4 regions of the Streptomyces sp. AK010 genome follow, and region 3 is predicted to be linked to each of the others. Evidence: riboswitches for the same ligand, from Rfam matches in the RefSeq annotation. Region 3 holds a riboswitch; each other region holds the start of a gene.

Region 1 (4,132 bases), on a different contig from region 3:
CCTTGGCCGTCACATGGTCGCCCGACGACTCCCCGCGCAGCCGGCGCCCGATCCACGGAACCAGGAACTCCCGCGCCCAGGCGACGTTGTCCCGCCGCATGTCGAGAGCGCCGCGCGGGGGCAGCGGGGGCCACGCCTGCTCGGGGTCGGCCGGTACGTCGAGGCCGAGCACCTGGCCCGCGCGGAGCGCCACGCGCGTGTGCCCCTCGGGCGACAGGTGCAACCGGTCGGCGTCCCAGGCCCTGCGGTCCTGCACGCTGCGCAGGGACCACAGGTCCAGGACCGGGCAGCCGTACCGGTCGGCGATGGCCCGGACGTGTCCGTTGTACGTGGCGATCTTGCCGCGCAGGTGCTTCAGCACGGGCACGCCACGGGTGTCGAACCCGGTCGTCACCATGACCGTGCCGGACACGGCGGCGAGCTGGGCCAGCGCCCGTTCGAAACGCTCGGCCACCTCGTCCGGGTCGGTGCCGGGCCGGATGATGTCGTTGCCCCCGGCACAGAACGAGACGAGGTCCGGGGCCATCTCCACGGCCCGCGGAACCTGGTCCGCCACGATCTGGTCGAGGAGCTTTCCGCGTACGGCGAGATTGGTGTACTGGAAGTCGCCCTCGGGCCTGCGGTCGGCGAGCAGGACGGCGAACCGGTCGGCCCAGCCGACGAACGCGCCGTCGGGGCCGGGATCACCGACGCCCTCGGTGAAGCTGTCCCCCAGCGCCACGTACGACCCGATCACTGCTCTGCTGTCACTCTTCGAATCGTCTGCCACAACCGCTCATGATTCACCTTCGAATGTGACCTACGCGACCGTAGGAAAGGGTTGACGGGCGGTGAGATAAGCCACTCCTAAAGTGTTCGCCAACTTCGGAATACACCGCTGGTCAGGGCTGTTTCGGGGTGAGCCGCCAGACCCGGAACCCGCTGATCCGGAAATGGCTCCAGACGGTCCGGAAGGCGAAGTGCCCACTCGTGTACGGCTGCGGGTCGGTGTGGTCGAAGACGAGCCGGCCGTTGTTCCACCACTGGACCGTGGAGCCGTCGGAGACGATCCTGACCCGGTTCGGCTCGCCCGGGACGAGCAGCGGCTCGGTGTAGTCGAAGACCAGGGGGCGGACACCGGGTTCGCCGACGTAACGGCGCAGCCGGGTCGTGGTGTTGTGGTTGGCGCCGTAGCCCGCGTAGTACGTCGTGAGGTGGTCGTACTCGTCGAGGGCCCCGCCGCGTGGGGTCGCGAAGAGGTCGTGCGGGGAGCGGACGTCGGTCGCGTTCCAGAAGTTGTTGAGGTCCGAGACCCGGTCGTTGACCCCGCCCTCGGAGACAGGGATCGCGGTGTACTCGAGCAGGTACGGCCCTTCGAGCCGCTGCCTGAACCAGACGGTCGCGCCGCTCGGTACGTCGATCTCCAGGGTGCCCCGGGAGGCGGTGACGGTGCCGCCGCCTTGGAGTTCGGTCGCCCATTGCCCGAGGCCGTGGCAGAAGTCGTCGTGGGCGATGAGGCTGCGCCGGCGGGTCGCGGCGTGCGCGGTGGCCGTGGGGGCGAGGGCCGCCAGGGCGGCTCCGGCGGCCAGGGCTCCGAACGCCCTGCGGGTGGTCGGCACGGTGACACAGCTCCTCGGGGTCGGCCGGGAAGGCTCGGGAAAGCGCTTGCACCCCGGCCGGATCACTCTGCCCCAACTGCCGCCGCCTGTCGATCCCTCGGGGTGACGGGCGGCCCTTCTCGGTGATAGGCGCCCGCACGCACCGAAGGCCGGACCCGGGGATCGGGGTCCGGCCTTCGGAGGCGTGTCAGGCAGGTGGTCGTGCGGTCGGTCAGCCGACGGAGACGCCGTGCGAGCGCAGGAAGGCGACCGGGTCGACGTCGGAACCGTAGTCCGGCGTGGTGCGGATCTCGAAGTGCAGGTGCGGTCCGGTCACGTTGCCGGTGGCGCCCGACAGGCCGACCTGCTGCCCGGCCGTCACAGTCTGGCCGGCCGAGACGGAGAGCTGGGACAGGTGGGCGTACTGGGCGTAGTGGCCGTCGTTCAGCTTGATGACGACCTGGTTGCCGTACGCGCCGCCCCAGCCGGCGGAGACGACCTCGCCCGCACCGACGGCCTTGAGGGAGGTGCCGGTCGGAACGACGAAGTCGACACCGGTGTGGTAGCCGCTGGACCACATGCTGCCGGACATGTGGTACGGGGTGCCGACGGTGGCACCGTCCACCGGGAGGGTGTAGCCGCTGGAGTTGCTCTCGGCCGCGGGCTTGGCGGCGGCCGGCTTGGCGGCGGTCTCCGCCTTCGGGGCCGACTCGACAGCGGACGACTTCTGGGCCGAGGCCTTCGGAGCCGCCGGGGCCGAGGCCTTCGGCGCGCTCGCGGCCTTCTTGCCGATCGACAGCTTCAGGCCCGGGTGGATCAGCGACGGGTCGGAGCCGACGGCGTCGCGGTTGTCCGAGTAGAGCTTCTTCCAGCCGCCGCTGACGTTCTGGTCGTCGGCGATCTTCGCGAGATAGTCGCCGGCCTTCACGGTGTACGTGCGGGCGCCGTTGGCCTTTTCTGCGGCCTTCTTCCCGGCGGCCGGAGCGGACTGGACGGTCTTTTCGGGAGCCGACTGCGGGGTGGCGGCGTGGGCGCCGGCGGCCCCCATGAGCGGCAGGGCGAGGGCGGCCCCGCCGGTTCCGGCGACGGCGATGGAGCGGGTGAAACGCTGGGTCTTGGGACGGCGGTGCTTACCGTTCGCGGGCATGGCGAATTCCTCTCCGGCGCCTGCGAGGTGAGCTGTCGGGTGCGAGCTGGAGATGCCCGGCCGCGCCGTGGCGCGACTTAACCCCAAGCCGTTCCGGGAACCGGAACAGGCGTCTTACCTGTGGGTCCCCCGCTCCTGCCGTACGTCGGGTCAGTGTGTGCGGACTCCGGGCGGCGGCAGGATTAGGCGTCCGTCCGGATTGGTGTGGAACGTAAGCGACCGAGACGCAATGGGACAAGCTCGCGGTTGCGCGCGACGGTGTTTCCCCCTGACGCGTCGGCACAAACGCCGTCACCGAGCGTGGATTACCGATCTCCGGCATTCCTCAAGGGGCCTGAATAACGCCAGAATTACGTGAACACGGCGACAACACATCGTCACGAATATGACGATGGTCACGCACCCCGACCTCATCTCCTTTACGATCGGGGCACGTTATCCCTTAGCGGCCCAAGCTCCCTATTCGGACAGAACGACTACTTCCGCTTAAGTCGGACGACCGCGGCATCCAAATCCCCGCGCAGACCGACGCGAAGTCCGTGATGCAGTAGTACGGCCCCTCGGTGAACTTCGCCCGTTTTGAGGCATTCGTACGAGGCTGACGGATCGAGGCCACGCAGCCGGAGCGCCGGCACGGGCTCGCCGTAGCGCTGCGCCTGGAGCCAGGCGAGGACGACGGCCTCGTCACCGAGGACGTACTGCACGGCACTGACCCCGCCCTCCGGGGGACGCAGCCGGTACAGGTCTCCGCGCTGTACCACGGACCGGATCTCCTTGTAGAGCGCCACCCACTCCCGCGCCTCGGCGAGCTCATCCTGTGTCCACCGCGTGAGGTCGCCGCCGACGCCGAGCACCCCGGCCATGGCGCTGACGAACCGGAACCGCAGGGAGCTGGCCCGCTGGTTGAGCATGGCGTTCGGGCTGTCGGTGACCCAGGCGGCCATGACCCGGGCCGGGTGGATCTGGCTGAAGCCGTGCTGGATGGCGAGCCGGTCCAGCGGGTCGGTGTTGTCCGAGGTCCACACCTGGTCCGTGCGGCTCAGCACGCCGAGGTCGATCCGGCCGCCGCCGCCCGAGCAGGACTCGAAGGCCACGCCCGGGTGGGCGGCCCGCAGCCGGTCCAGCAGGGCGTACAGGCCGTGCACGTGGTCGACCCACAGCCGCTGCGGGTAGGGGTCGTCCGGCCAGCCGGCGTCGGTGAAGCAGCGGTTGAAGTCCCACTTGACGTAGTCGACGGGAGCGCTGGAGAGAAGCCCGTCGAGCTGCTCCCAGAGGTACTCCCGGACGTCCTCGCGGGCGAGGTTGAGTACGAGCTGATTGCGGAATTCAGTCCGCTTTCGTCCTGGTTGGTACTGGACCCAGTCGGGGTGCGCGCGGTACAGGTCGCTGTCCGGGTTGACCATCTCGG
Region 2 (4,132 bases), on a different contig from region 3:
GACGCGGGCGGGCCCTTCACCGTTCCCGGGTGACGCGGGCGGGCCCTTCACCGTTCCCGGGTGACGCGCGCGGGACGATCATCATTCCCCGGTCGACAAGGACGGGTCCTCGCCCTAATCCCCGTTCGGCGCGGGCGACACTTCGCCATTCCCGGTCCACGTTGCCTGGAATTCCGAGAATCCGGGCAGCGGAAATAAGCCCCCGGGAATTGACTGCTCTTTGTATACGGCCGCCGTGTTAATGCCGCGGGCTCGCTGTGTTTACGGGATGTTGCGAGTTCCTCACACGGTCGGCGCGTTCCTGGGCGGAGCCGAACCGCAGGCGGTGCGCGCCCTTGGCGCGCTCGGTGTGCAGCGCCGTGACCGCCCGCGCGCGCTCGCCGTCCCCGCGCGCCACCGCGTCCACGATCGCGCCGTGCTCGGTCCAGGACTCCACCGGGCTGGCCGGCGCCTCCACGGCGTACATCCAGGCGATCTTGTGGCGGAGCTGGGTGAGCATCGAGGTCAGCGCGGGGCTGCCGGAGGCCTGGGCGAGCGTCTCGTGGAACCAGCCGCCGAGAGAGCGCAGGTCGTCACTGTTCCCGCGGCGGGCCCGCTCCTGGCCCAGCCGGACGAGGCCGCGCAGGACCTTCAGATGCGCCTCGGTGCGGCGCTGGGCGGCGCGGGCCGCACCGAGCGGCTCCAGCAGCATGCGCATCTCCAGCAGGTCGCCGGCCTCCTGCTCGGTGGGTTCCGCCACGCACGCGCCCGCGTGCCGGCGGGTCACCACGAAACCCTCGGCCTCGAGCGTGCGCAGCGCCTCCCGGACGGGCACCCGCGAGACGCCGTAGCGGCGTGCGAGGAGTTCCTCGGTGAGCCGGCTGCCGCGTGCGTGGACACCCGCGACGATGTCGTCCCGGATGGCCGTGCACACCGAGTGCGCGGGAATACGCATGACCGACCTCCGCTTAATCCCCGTGAAACGCCGACGAGCGGCGTGCGTTCCGTGACTCTATTGCAATGAGCCGGAATTTCCGACGGCAGGCGACAATCCATGGATATTTTTTGGACAGCGGGGGGCCGTAAACGGCGAAAAGCCCCGGCTCGGGGAGCCGGGGCTTTCGGGGGAAGCGGAGAGGTTGCGGTCAGACACTCACGCCGTGCGAGCGGAGGTAGGCGACCGGGTCGATGTCCGAGCCGTACTCGGGGCTGGTGCGGGCCTCGAAGTGCAGGTGCGGGCCGGTGACGTTGCCGGTCGCGCCGGACAGGGCGATCTGCTGGCCCGGGGTGACCTGCTGGCCCACCGAGACGCCGATGGAGGACAGGTGACCGTACTGGGTGTACGTCCCGTCGTTCATCTTGATCACGACCTGGTTGCCGTAGGAGCCGCCCCAGCCGGCCTCGACGACGGTGCCCGCGCCGACCGCGTGGACGGAGGTGCCGCTGGCGGCGTGGAAGTCGACGCCGGTGTGGCTGCCGGAGGACCACAGACCGCTGCTGGCCTTGTAGCTGGTGGAGACGTACGAGCCGGAGATCGGGGGCACGAAGGAGTTGAGGCGCTTGCGCTCGGCCTCGCGGGCGGCGCGCTCCTTGGCCTCGCGGGCCTTCTCGGCCGCCTCCTTGGCCCGCTCGGCGAGTTCGGCGGCCCGCTTGCGGGCGGCCTCCTCGGCCTTCTGCTTGGCGGCGGCCTCGTCGGCGGCGTGCTGCTGCGCGAGCGCCTGGGCGTCGATCTGCTGGGCCACGGTGTCGCCCATGGTGATGACGACCGGCGTGAGGCCGGTCTGCTCGGCGCTGGGCTCGGCGGCGAAGGCAGCGGGGGCCGCCACGGTGCCGATCACGCCGGTGGTGGCGAGGGCCGCGACGCCCGCCGCGCGGGCGGTGGAGCGCTGCATCCTGCTGGGACGACGGTGCTTCCCGGTGGCGCGAGTGAACGCCATGTGGTGGCTGGTCCTTTCCTTCCCTCTCGCCTACCGGGTTAGCTGACGGGTTCGGAGCAGGAAGGTCTCCTACGGACTCCCTCGCGACTCGCGCGGGCGCCCGATTCACCCCAGGGACTGCGATGGGTCCCCGGCTCCCCTGGCTCGCGCCGTACGGGGACTCGGCGATGACTGTCCGGTGCCGCGGGTGCGGCGCACTACCTGACGAACAGCCCGGATGACGCTAAGCGGCGCCACTTTCAATTCCCAAACGAAACCCGGCTTTTGTAGCGCATCCCACAGGGCAGACAGGCAACTCCCATCCCAATTCGGGCATACAGGGGCCCTGGTGCCTTTGAAGACAAACCAGGGCCCCTGAGCGCGTGTCGTTCCGCGTGCCGCTACTCGGCGGCGACGACGGTGACTTCGCCGATGCCGAGGGCCTCGACCGGCGCCTTGATCTGCGCCGCGTCACCGACGAGGACGGTCACCAGACGGTCCACCGGGAAGGCGCTCACGGCCGCCGCGGTGGCCTCCACGGTGCCGGTCGCGGCGAGCTGCCGGTACAGCGTGGCCTGGTAGTCGTCGGGGAGGTGCTGCTCGACCTGGTCGGCCAGCGTGCTCGCGACGGCCGCCGCCGTCTCGTACTTCAGCGGCGCCACACCCACCAGGTTCTGCACGGCGACGTCCCGCTCGGCGTCGGTCAGTCCCTCGGCGGCGAGGGTGCGCAGCACCGTCCAGAGGTCCTGGAGGGCGGGACCGGTGTTGGGGGTGTCGACGGAGCCGCTTATGGCGAGCATCGCGGCACCCGTGCCGTCCGGGGCGGACCTGAGGACCTGGCCGAACGCCCGTACGCCGTAGGTGTAGCCCTTCTCCTCGCGCAGGACACGGTCCAGGCGGGAGGTGAGGGTGCCGCCGAGGCAGTACGTGCCGAGCACCTGCGCGGGCCATACGCGGTCGTGCCGGTCCGGCCCGATCCGGCCGATCAGCAGCTGCGTCTGGACGGCGCCCGGGCGGTCCACGATGACGACCCGGCCAGTGTCGTCGGCGGTGACCGGAGGCACGGGACGTGGCTCGGCCGAGGAGCCCGTCCAGGCGCCCAGCGTGTCCCCGAGCAGGGCGTCCAGATCGATGCCGGTGAGGTCGCCGACGACCACGACGGTGGCCGTGGCGGGGCGGACGTGCTTCTCGTAGAAGGCGCGTACAGCCGCGGAGTCGATGGCGGCGACGGTCTCCTCGCTGCCCTGCCGGGGCCGCGACATGCGCGCGTCCGCCGGGAACAGCTCCTTGGAGAGCTCCTTGGCGCCGCGGCGGGAGGGGTTGGCCAACTCGTGCGGGATCTCGTCGAGGCGGTTGTTGACCAGCCGCTCGACCTCGCTGTCGGCGAAGGCGGGCGCCCTCAGGGCGTCGGCGATCAGACCCAGGCCCTTGGTGAGCCGGGAGGCGGGCACCTCCAGGCTGAGCCGGACACCGGGGTGGTCGGCGTGCGCGTCGAGGGTGGCACCGGCGCGCTCCAGTTCCGCGGCGAAATCCTCGGCGGAGTGCTTGTCGGTGCCCTCGGAGAAGGCCCGGGCCATGATCGTGGCCACACCGTCGAGTCCGGCCGGCTCGGCTTCCAAGGGGGCGTCCAGCAGCACCTCCACGGCGACGACCTGCTGGCCGGGACGATGGCAGCGCAGCACCGTCAGGCCGTTGTCGAGCGTGCCGCGCTCGGGGGCCGGGAAGGCCCACGGCCGGGCGTCGCCCGCCTGCGGCCGGGGGTGGAAGTCCATCGTGGCGAGCTCGGTCACTTGGCCGCCTCCTCGTTCTCGTCGGCCGCGGCTGCGGTGTCGTCGGTGGTGCCGGCGGTCTCGTCGGCGACGGGCTCGTAGACGAGCACCGCGCGGTTGTCGGGTCGCAGGCGGGCCTTGGCGACCTCCTGGACCTCCTCGGCCGTGATCTCCAGCACGCGCTGGACGGCGGTCAGGGCGAGCTGCGGGTCGCCGAAGAGCACGGCGTACCGGCACAGTTCGTCGGCGCGGCCCGCGACCGTACCGAGCCGGTCCAGCCACTCGCGCTCCAACTGGGCCTGGGCGCGCTCCATCTCCTCGGGCGTGGGGCCCTCCTCGGCGAACCGGGCGAGCTCCTCGTCGATGGCGGTCTCGATGACCGGAACCTCCACGTCACCGGACGTCTTCACGTCCAGCCACCCCAGGGAGGGCGCCCCGGCGAGCCGCAGCAGGCCGAAGCCGGCCGCC
Region 3 (4,132 bases):
AAGGTCACCGTCAGCGGCTCCGGCGACCTCGACCCGGACGCCCGTTTCTGGCACACCGGCGGCGAGAAGCTCCTCTACACGACCGACCAGGGCGCCGATCGCGCCCGCGCCCTGGGCCTGGCCACGGACGTCGTCCCGCTCGGCGCCGACCTCGACTGGCGGCGGCTGCTCACGCACCTGCACGACGTCCGGGGCGTGGGACGGCTCATGGTCGAGGGCGGCGGCCTGATCCACACCCAGCTCCTCACCCAGGGCCTCGCCGACGAACTCCAGCTGGTCCTCGCCCCGCTCTTCGTGGGCGACCCCCGGGCCCCCCGTCTTTTCGGCCCCGGCGGCTACCAGGGCGGCCGGCTCCGGCTGCTGGAGTCGCGGCAGATCGAGGACGTCGTCCTGATGCGCTACGAGCCGACCGCCCCGGGCGCCGGCAGGCTCCCCATCGCCGCCGACCATCACTGGCTGGCCCTCGCCTGCGAACTGGCCGAGCGCTGCCCGCCGTCGGACACGGCGTTCAGCGTGGGCGCGGTCGTGGTCGCCGCCGACGGCACGGAACTGGCCCGTGGCCACTCCCGCGAGGCCGGCGACCCGGTCGTGCACGCCGAGGAGGCGGCCCTCGCCAAGCTCGACCCGGCCGACCCGCGTCTGCCCGGCGCGACGGTGTACAGCAGCCTGGAGCCGTGCGCCCGCCGCGCCTCGCGCCCAGCTCCCTGCGCTCGGCTGATCCTCGACGCGGGCGTACGGCGGGTCGTCACGGCCTGGCGCGAGCCGGACACCTTCGTGACCGACGCCGACGGCAGCGGTCTCCTCGCGGCCGAGGGGGTGGAGGTCGTCGTCCTCCCGGAACACGAGGAGCGGGCCAAGGCCCCGAACCGTCATCTGCCGGGCTGAGCACGGCCCGGCCGGTGGGTGTGCGCGAGTGGTCCCGCGGATGACGTACACTGGTGACACAACGACGCGGGGTGGAGCAGCTCGGTAGCTCGCTGGGCTCATAACCCAGAGGTCGCAGGTTCAAATCCTGTCCCCGCTACTGAAGGCCGAGGGCCGGAATCCGAAAGGGTTCCGGCCCTCGGTGCGTTTCCCGACACCTGATCACGTTCGGTGAGCGAATCACCCCGTTCCGCATAACAACTGACACACTGTCAAAACCCGTCAGTCACTTGCGGCGCGGCCAACTCGTCCGATTTAAGCCGGTCAGGGCAGGTAAGTCCGCGCGAAAAAGGTTAATGATCAAGTGGAATCGCTGGAATACCCCTCGCGCCTCCATTAACGTTCGATAACGCAGCGCGGTCGTCCCAGCCGTCACAGAAGGCGGCTCCGTGCGCACGCGCCGAATCCCGAAAGGGAACCGGGGAACCACCACTTGGGGTGAATCGGGCGGATACCACCGTGGAAGCACGGCAGGTATACGCGCGTAGGAGACCTTCCTGCTCCGAACCCGTCAGCTAACCCGGTAGGCGAGAAGGAAGGAAAGGAGTACGCCCACGTGGCGTCCAACCGGCCTGCCCCCGCGGCCCCGTACGCGCCGAAGCGCGAGAACGACACCTTCGGCTTCGGCGGCCAGCGCACCGACGAGGGCCCGTTCCAGGAGTGGAACCCCACCGAGGAGTCCATCCGTCCCGTCCGCGGCCGGCATCGCGTCACCAAGCAGCGCGGCGGAGGTCTCGCCCGCAGCTCCACCGTCCTGGGCGTCGGCGTCATAGCCGCCGTGGGTGCCGGCGGCATGGCCAGCGCCCAGACCGGCAAGCCCCCGGTGTCCATCTCCGTGCCGGACCTGCCCTCGGTGGGTTCCCTCATCTCGGACGACGACACCCCCGAAGGTTCCGCCACCCCGCTCAGCGGCCTCGGCACCGCCACCGCGGACACCGCGGAGGGCACCTCCGGCGCCCGCGCCGGCGCCGGTGACGCGCTGCGTGCCCGGATCATGGCCCAGGTCGAGCACCAGCAGGAACAGATCGAGACCAAGGCCGCCGAGGACGCCGCGGCCGCCGCCGAGAAGGCGGCCAAGGACGCGGTCGCCAAGGCGGAGAAGGAAGCCAAGGCCAAGGCCGCCGAGGCCAAGCGGAAGGCCGAGGAAGAGGCGAGGAAGAAGGCCGAGGCCGAGCGGCTCGCCGCCCTCGCCAAGCAGTTCACGCTGCCGACCTCCTCGTACACCCTCACCTCGACGTTCGGCCAGGCCGGCGCCTACTGGTCCTCCGGCTATCACACCGGCCTCGACTTCGCCGCCCCCACGGGCACGCCGATCAAGGCCGTGCACAGCGGCACCATCACCGAGGCGGGCTGGAACGGCTCCTACGGCTACAAGACCGTCCTCACCCTCGATGACGGCACCGAGATCTGGTACGCGCACCAGTCCTCCATCGGCGTCAGCGTCGGCCAGAAGGTCAGCACCGGCGACGTCATCGGCCGCGTGGGCGCCACCGGCAACGTCACCGGGGCGCATCTGCACCTCGAGGTCCACTCCGGTGGCTCCGCCAGTGGCATCGACCCGATGGCCTGGCTGCGGGGCAAGGGACTGACTCCGTAAGCAGCGCACGTTCGTTGAAGCATCGGCGGCCCTGACGACGACCCCCCGACGTCAGGGCCGTCGGCTTTGCGGTGCTGCGTGGCGTCGTGTGGCCTGGCGTCGCGCCGTGTGGCGTGGCGTCGCGTGGCGTGGCGTCGCGTGGCGTGGCGTGGCGTCGTGTGGCGTCGCGTCGTGTGGCGTGGCGTGGCGTCGCGTCGTGTGGCGTCGCGTCGTGTGGCGTCGCGTCGTGTGGCGTCGCGTGGCGCGGCATCGCGGGGCGGGGCGGGGTGTTTACGGGAGTTTTGCGTCCGTTGCGGAATGAGGCGTTCCTGCGCGGTCGTTGACACCGAGCATGACGTCTCTTCGCAAGCTCGGTACTTCCGACCTCGAGGTCTTCCCCCTCGCCCTCGGCGGCAACGTCTTCGGCTGGACCGCCGACCAGGACCGTTCGTTCGCCGTCCTCGACGCCTACACCGCCGCCGGCGGCAACTTCGTCGACACCGCCGACGTCTACTCGGCGTGGGTCGACGGCAACCAGGGCGGTGAGTCCGAGACCATCCTCGGCAGGTGGCTCGAGGCACGCGGCAACCGCTCCGACGTCGTCGTCGCCACGAAGGTCAGCCAGCACCCCGACTTCCGGGGCCTGTCCGCCGCCAACATCAGGGCCGCAGCCGACGCCTCCCTGCGGCGCCTGCGCACCGACTACATCGACCTGTACTACACGCACTTCGACCAGCCCGACGTGCCCGTCGAGGAGATCATCGGCGCGCTCGACGAACTCGTGAAGGCCGGCAAGGTGCGGCACATCGCCGCCTCCAACATCTCCGCCGAGCGGCTGCGGGCGTCCCTGGAGTTCTCCGACCGCGAGGGCCTCGCCCGGTACGTCGCCCTCCAGCCGCACTACAACCTGGTCTCCCGTGCCACGTACGAGGGCGAGCTGCAGGACCTCGCCGAGCGGGCCGGCCTCGCGGCCGTTCCGTACTACGCGCTCGCGTCCGGCTTCCTCACGGGCAAGTACCGGCCCGGTACGGAGGTCGAGAGCGCGCGGGCGGGTGGCGCCGCCAAGCATCTGGACACCGAGCGGGGGCGGCGGGTTCTCGACGCCCTCGACGAGGTCGCCGCGGCGCACGACGCTCCCGTCGCCACCGTGGCCCTCGCCTGGCTCGCCGCACAGCCGACCGTGGCGGCGCCGATCGCCTCCGCGCGGACGGTGGAGCAGCTGCCCGCGCTGCTCGGCGTCGGGGAGCTGACGCTCTCGGAGGCCGAGGTGGAACGGCTCACGGCGGCCTCGGCCTGAGCGGGGCCCAGGAGCTTCAGGAGCGGTAGGGGTTGTACGCGGCGGAGCGATAGGGGTTGTACGCGGGGTACGGCGCCGGCTGGTGGCCGTACCCGTACATCCCGTGGACCGGCCAGGGCGGGACCGTCACCGGGACCGGAGGGGCGGTGATCCGGCCCGCGTGGTCCAGAGCGGGGCGGGCAACCTCCCGGCGCCGCCACAGTTCGCCGAGCAGTTCCCGCTCCCGTACGGCGAAGTCCGCCCCGGGGCTGCCCCGCCGGGCCCGGTGCCGCAGGAATGCCAGGGACGTCGCGTACGCCTCGTACCGGGCCACCTCCCGGGCCGCCGCCCTGCCC
Region 4 (4,132 bases), on a different contig from region 3:
GGGAGCGCAAGGCCGAGCTGATGACGCATCTGCTCAACATCGACCCCCCGGACCACACCCGGCTGCGGCGGCTGGTGTCCAAGGCGTTCACGCCCCGCCGGGTCGCCGAGTTCGCGCCGCGGGTGCAGGAGCTCACCGACACCCTCATCGGCGGGTTCGCGGAGAAGGGGTCCGCCGACCTGATCCACGAGTTCGCGTTCCCGCTCCCCATCTACGCCATCTGCGACCTGCTCGGCGTCCCGCGCGAGGACCAGGACGACTTCCGCGACTGGGCGGGCATGATGATCCGTCACCAGGGCGGCCCCCGGGGCGGCGTCGCGCGGTCCGTGAAGAAGATGCGCGGCTACCTCGCCGAGCTCATCCACCGCAAGCGGGAGGCGCTGCCCACCGAAGCCGCCCCCGGCGAGGACCTCATCTCCGGTCTCATCCGCGCGTCCGACCATGGTGAGCACCTCACCGAGAACGAGGCGGCGGCCATGGCCTTCATTCTGCTGTTCGCCGGTTTCGAGACGACCGTGAACCTGATCGGCAACGGCACCTACGCCCTGCTCACCCACCCCGAACAGCGCACACGGCTCCAGGGCTCCCTCGCCGCCGGGGAAACCGGCCTCCTGGAGACCGGCGTCGAGGAACTCCTCCGGTACGACGGCCCGGTCGAACTCGCCACCTGGCGGTTCGCCACGCAGTCCCTCACCCTCGGCGGGCAGCGCATCGAGGCCGGCGACCCCGTCCTCGTGGTCCTGGCCGCCGCGGACCGGGACCCGGAGCGGTTCGCCGATCCGGACGTGCTGGACCTCTCCCGCCGCGACAACCAGCACCTCGGCTACGGCCACGGCATCCACTACTGCCTCGGCGCGCCGCTCGCCCGTCTGGAGGGCCAGACCGCGCTCTCGACCCTGCTCACCCGCCTCCCGGACCTCCGGCTCGCCGCGGATCCGGCCGAGCTGCGGTGGCGCGGCGGCCTCATCATGCGGGGGCTGCGCACGCTGCCGGTGGAGTTCACACCGGTAGCACCGGCTGATGGTGACGAAACATCAGACCTGTGATCTTCACGTGATCTGCGCGGCATGAACTTGTGACAAGTGATCGACTGCCGATACGTTCACCCATCAACGCGGCGGGGAATCGCGCCGCGTCGGTCACTGCTGTCTCGCGAAAGGTCTCCGTATGCTCTCCGGGAACGGTCGGCACCGTCGCCCCCGCCAGGCTCCGGCTCTCCTCGTGGTGGCCGGAGTGACCGGCTCCGCCATCGCGATCCCGCTCCTCGGGGCCTCCGGTGCCAGTGCGGCCGACGGCACGACCTGGGACCGGGTCGCGGACTGCGAAACCGGCGGCGCGTGGAGCCAGAACAGCGGCAACGGCTACTACGGCGGCCTGCAGTTGTCCCAGGAGGACTGGGAGAGCCACGGCGGCCTCGACTACGCCGCGAGCGCCGACCTGGCCAGCCGCTCCCAGCAGATAGCCGTGGCCGAGAGAATCCTCGCCGACCAGGGGGTCGGCGCGTGGCGCACCTGCGGACTGCTCTCCGGGCTCGAGCAGGGCAAGGACTCGGACTCCGGCGCGTCCGGTTCGTCCGACTCGTCGGCTCCGACGGACTCGCCCGGCCTGCTCGACTCGCTCGGGTCGTCGCCCTCCGCGAGCTCTTCCTCATCCCCGCCGCCGTCCGACACGTCGGACACGGAGGATGGAAAGAACAAGTCGGACAAGTCGCCTGAATCCACCGACTCCGCGTCGCGGGACCTGGGGTCCGGCAGCTCCCCGTCGGCCACCCCCGAGAGCGGCGAGTCCGGCAAGTCGCGGGAGGGTGACGAGTCCTCGGCGCTGACCGACACCGGCTCCGGACGTCACCGCGGCCCCAGTGCCGACGAATCCCTCCCGTCCGACAGCAGCCGTTCGGACGAGTCCACGGGCCGTCACGCCTCGCGCGGCGACGAGGGCTCCGGCGACGCCGTCCAGGGCGACTACATCGTGGGAGTCGGTGACAGTCTCTGGTCCATCGCCGACTCCCTTGACGTCAGCGGCGGATGGCACGAGCTCTACGTCGGCAATGAGAAGGCCGTCGGTACCGACCCGAACCTCATCCATCCCGGTCAGAAGCTCACGGTGGAGGGCGAAGGGGGCGAGAAGTAGCCGTTCGGGCAGTGCGGAAACGGGGGTGGAAGTCGCCCTCGAACGGCGCGAGTTAGCGTCATGTTTCGCGGCTAATGTCCTGTTTGCGGCCCGTGAGAGATAGATCTCAGAAGCCCTGATCGTCTTTGAAATTCCGTGGATCGCGTGTCTACGGTCATGACCGCTCGCCACCGCGAGCCCCGGCTGCCGCAACGCCGAATCCTGCCAGCGGCCGTACGGGAACAGTCGTCGCGTCAAGCGCCGTAGGCAGGAGCGGGGGACCCAAGGTAGGTGCCCGACCGGACAGTTGTGCCGGAAGGGCTTGGGGTGAAGCCGTGTCCCGGGAGGGACGCGGCCGGGCAACTCAACCGGCCCGAACCCGACAGCTCACCTCGCAGGCGTCGGTGAGGGGATCCACCATGCTGTTTTCCAGCAAGGGCAAGCACCGCCGTCCGTCCAAGGCCACCCGTGCCATCGCCGTCGCGGGTGTCGCCGGTGCCGCCGTCGCCGCCCCGCTGATGGCGGCCGGCAACGCCTCCGCCGCCACGGCCTCCGAGTGGGACGCCGTCGCCCAGTGCGAGTCCGGCGGCAACTGGTCCATCAACACCGGCAACGGCTACTACGGCGGTCTGCAGTTCTCCGCCTCCACCTGGTCCGCGTACGGCGGCACCCAGTACGCCTCGACCGCCGACCAGGCCAGCAAGGACCAGCAGATCCAGGTCGCCGAGAAGGTCCTGGCGAGCCAGGGCAAGGGCGCCTGGCCGGTCTGCGGCAAGGGCCTGTCGAGCGCCGGCTACACCGGCGGCTCCTCGAGCGACTCCGGCAGCTCCTCCGAGCAGAGCCAGCAGAGCACCGAGTCCCGCGAGACCCAGCAGCCGGCCTCCCGCTCCGACGAGCGTCCGGCGGCCAAGAAGACCGTCACCACCCCGACCGGCAAGAAGGTCAAGAAGGGCGACGGCGAGTACAAGGTCGTCAAGGGTGACACCCTCAGCTCGATCGCCGAGGACAAGAAGGTCAAGGGCGGCTGGGAGAAGCTCTTCAAGCTGAACAAGGACATCGTCACCGATGCCGACCTCATCTACCCGGGCCAGCAGCTGCACCTGAAGTAAGCAGCGGCCCACCGGGCCCGCCAGGGTCCCGGCCCGCCCGGACCCGCCCAGGGTCCGCAGGCTCCCCGCCCCGGTGCGTCATCCCCCGTACGCACCGGGGCGGGGTCTTTTCGGCGACCGGCTTTGTTCCGTTCGGAAACAATTTACTCTCGGTTCTGTCCATGGGGTGGGCGACCCGGTGGCCGATCGCTCCGAGCCGGTTAGGCTCATGTCGCGAGCCACCGGGCCCGCACCTCGCCGGGTCCACGCGACCCGCGTCACCGCGTCACATAAGAAGGAGATGCTCGTGCCGTCCATCGACGTCGTCGTAGCCCGGGAAATCCTGGACTCCCGAGGCAACCCCACGGTCGAGGTCGAGGTCGGCCTCGACGACGGCAGCACCGGTCGTGCCGCCGTCCCGTCCGGCGCCTCCACGGGCGCCTTCGAGGCCATCGAGCTCCGCGACGGCGACTCGAACCGCTACCTCGGCAAGGGTGTGGAGAAGGCCGTCCTCGCGGTCATCGAGCAGATCGGCCCGGAGCTGGTCGGCTATGACGCCACCGAGCAGCGCCTGATCGACCAGGCGATGTTCGACCTGGACGCCACCGACAACAAGGGCTCCCTCGGCGCCAACGCCATCCTCGGCGTCTCGCTCGCCGTCGCCCACGCCGCCTCCGAGGCCAGCGACCTGCCGCTGTTCCGCTACCTGGGCGGCCCCAACGCGCACCTGCTGCCGGTGCCGATGATGAACATCCTGAACGGCGGCTCGCACGCCGACTCCAACGTGGACATCCAGGAGTTCATGATTGCCCCGATCGGCGCGGAGTCCTTCTCCGAGGCCCTGCGCTGGGGTGCCGAGGTCTACCACACGCTGAAGAAGGTCCTGAAGAGCAAGGGCCTGGCCACCGGCCTCGGCGACGAGGGCGGCTTCGCCC

What was found. Region 3 has a riboswitch for cyclic di-AMP ahead of HDC93_RS06165 (M23 family metallopeptidase). Riboswitches for the same ligand answer to the same signal wherever they lie in the genome.
Positions count from the first base shown of each region.
Region 1: linked by a shared signal. The riboswitch ahead of HDC93_RS01200 (LysM peptidoglycan-binding domain-containing M23 family metallopeptidase) and the one ahead of HDC93_RS06165 (M23 family metallopeptidase) in region 3 are both predicted to bind cyclic di-AMP.
Region 2: linked by a shared signal. The riboswitch ahead of HDC93_RS28235 (M23 family metallopeptidase) and the one ahead of HDC93_RS06165 (M23 family metallopeptidase) in region 3 are both predicted to bind cyclic di-AMP.
Region 4: linked by a shared signal. The riboswitch ahead of HDC93_RS05700 (transglycosylase family protein) and the one ahead of HDC93_RS06165 (M23 family metallopeptidase) in region 3 are both predicted to bind cyclic di-AMP.

Region 1 covers NZ_JACHCX010000001.1:248,305-252,436, forward strand. Annotated here, with positions in the region: gene HDC93_RS01190 (SGNH/GDSL hydrolase family protein) at 1-736, opposite strand, end outside; gene HDC93_RS01195 (DUF6250 domain-containing protein) at 882-1,598, opposite strand; gene HDC93_RS01200 (LysM peptidoglycan-binding domain-containing M23 family metallopeptidase) at 1,810-2,724, opposite strand; cyclic di-AMP (ydaO/yuaA leader) riboswitch at 2,729-2,890, opposite strand; gene HDC93_RS01205 (alpha-galactosidase) at 3,201-4,132, opposite strand, start outside.
Region 2 covers NZ_JACHCX010000017.1:62,122-66,253, forward strand. Annotated here, with positions in the region: gene HDC93_RS28230 (GntR family transcriptional regulator) at 239-934, opposite strand; gene HDC93_RS28235 (M23 family metallopeptidase) at 1,125-1,916, opposite strand; cyclic di-AMP (ydaO/yuaA leader) riboswitch at 1,929-2,093, opposite strand; gene HDC93_RS28240 (pitrilysin family protein) at 2,297-3,685, opposite strand; gene HDC93_RS28245 (pitrilysin family protein) at 3,682-4,132, opposite strand, start outside.
Region 3 covers NZ_JACHCX010000003.1:17,727-21,858, reverse strand. Annotated here, with positions in the region: gene HDC93_RS06175 (dihydrofolate reductase family protein) at 1-885, shown strand, start outside; tRNA gene HDC93_RS06170 (tRNA-Met) at 951-1,024, shown strand; cyclic di-AMP (ydaO/yuaA leader) riboswitch at 1,313-1,469, shown strand; gene HDC93_RS06165 (M23 family metallopeptidase) at 1,481-2,521, shown strand; gene HDC93_RS06160 (aldo/keto reductase) at 2,853-3,797, shown strand; gene HDC93_RS06155 (PrsW family intramembrane metalloprotease) at 3,814-4,132, opposite strand, start outside.
Region 4 covers NZ_JACHCX010000002.1:515,994-520,125, forward strand. Annotated here, with positions in the region: gene HDC93_RS05690 (cytochrome P450) at 1-1,046, shown strand, start outside; gene HDC93_RS05695 (transglycosylase family protein) at 1,168-2,130, shown strand; cyclic di-AMP (ydaO/yuaA leader) riboswitch at 2,359-2,525, shown strand; gene HDC93_RS05700 (transglycosylase family protein) at 2,529-3,218, shown strand; gene eno (phosphopyruvate hydratase) at 3,505-4,132, shown strand, end outside.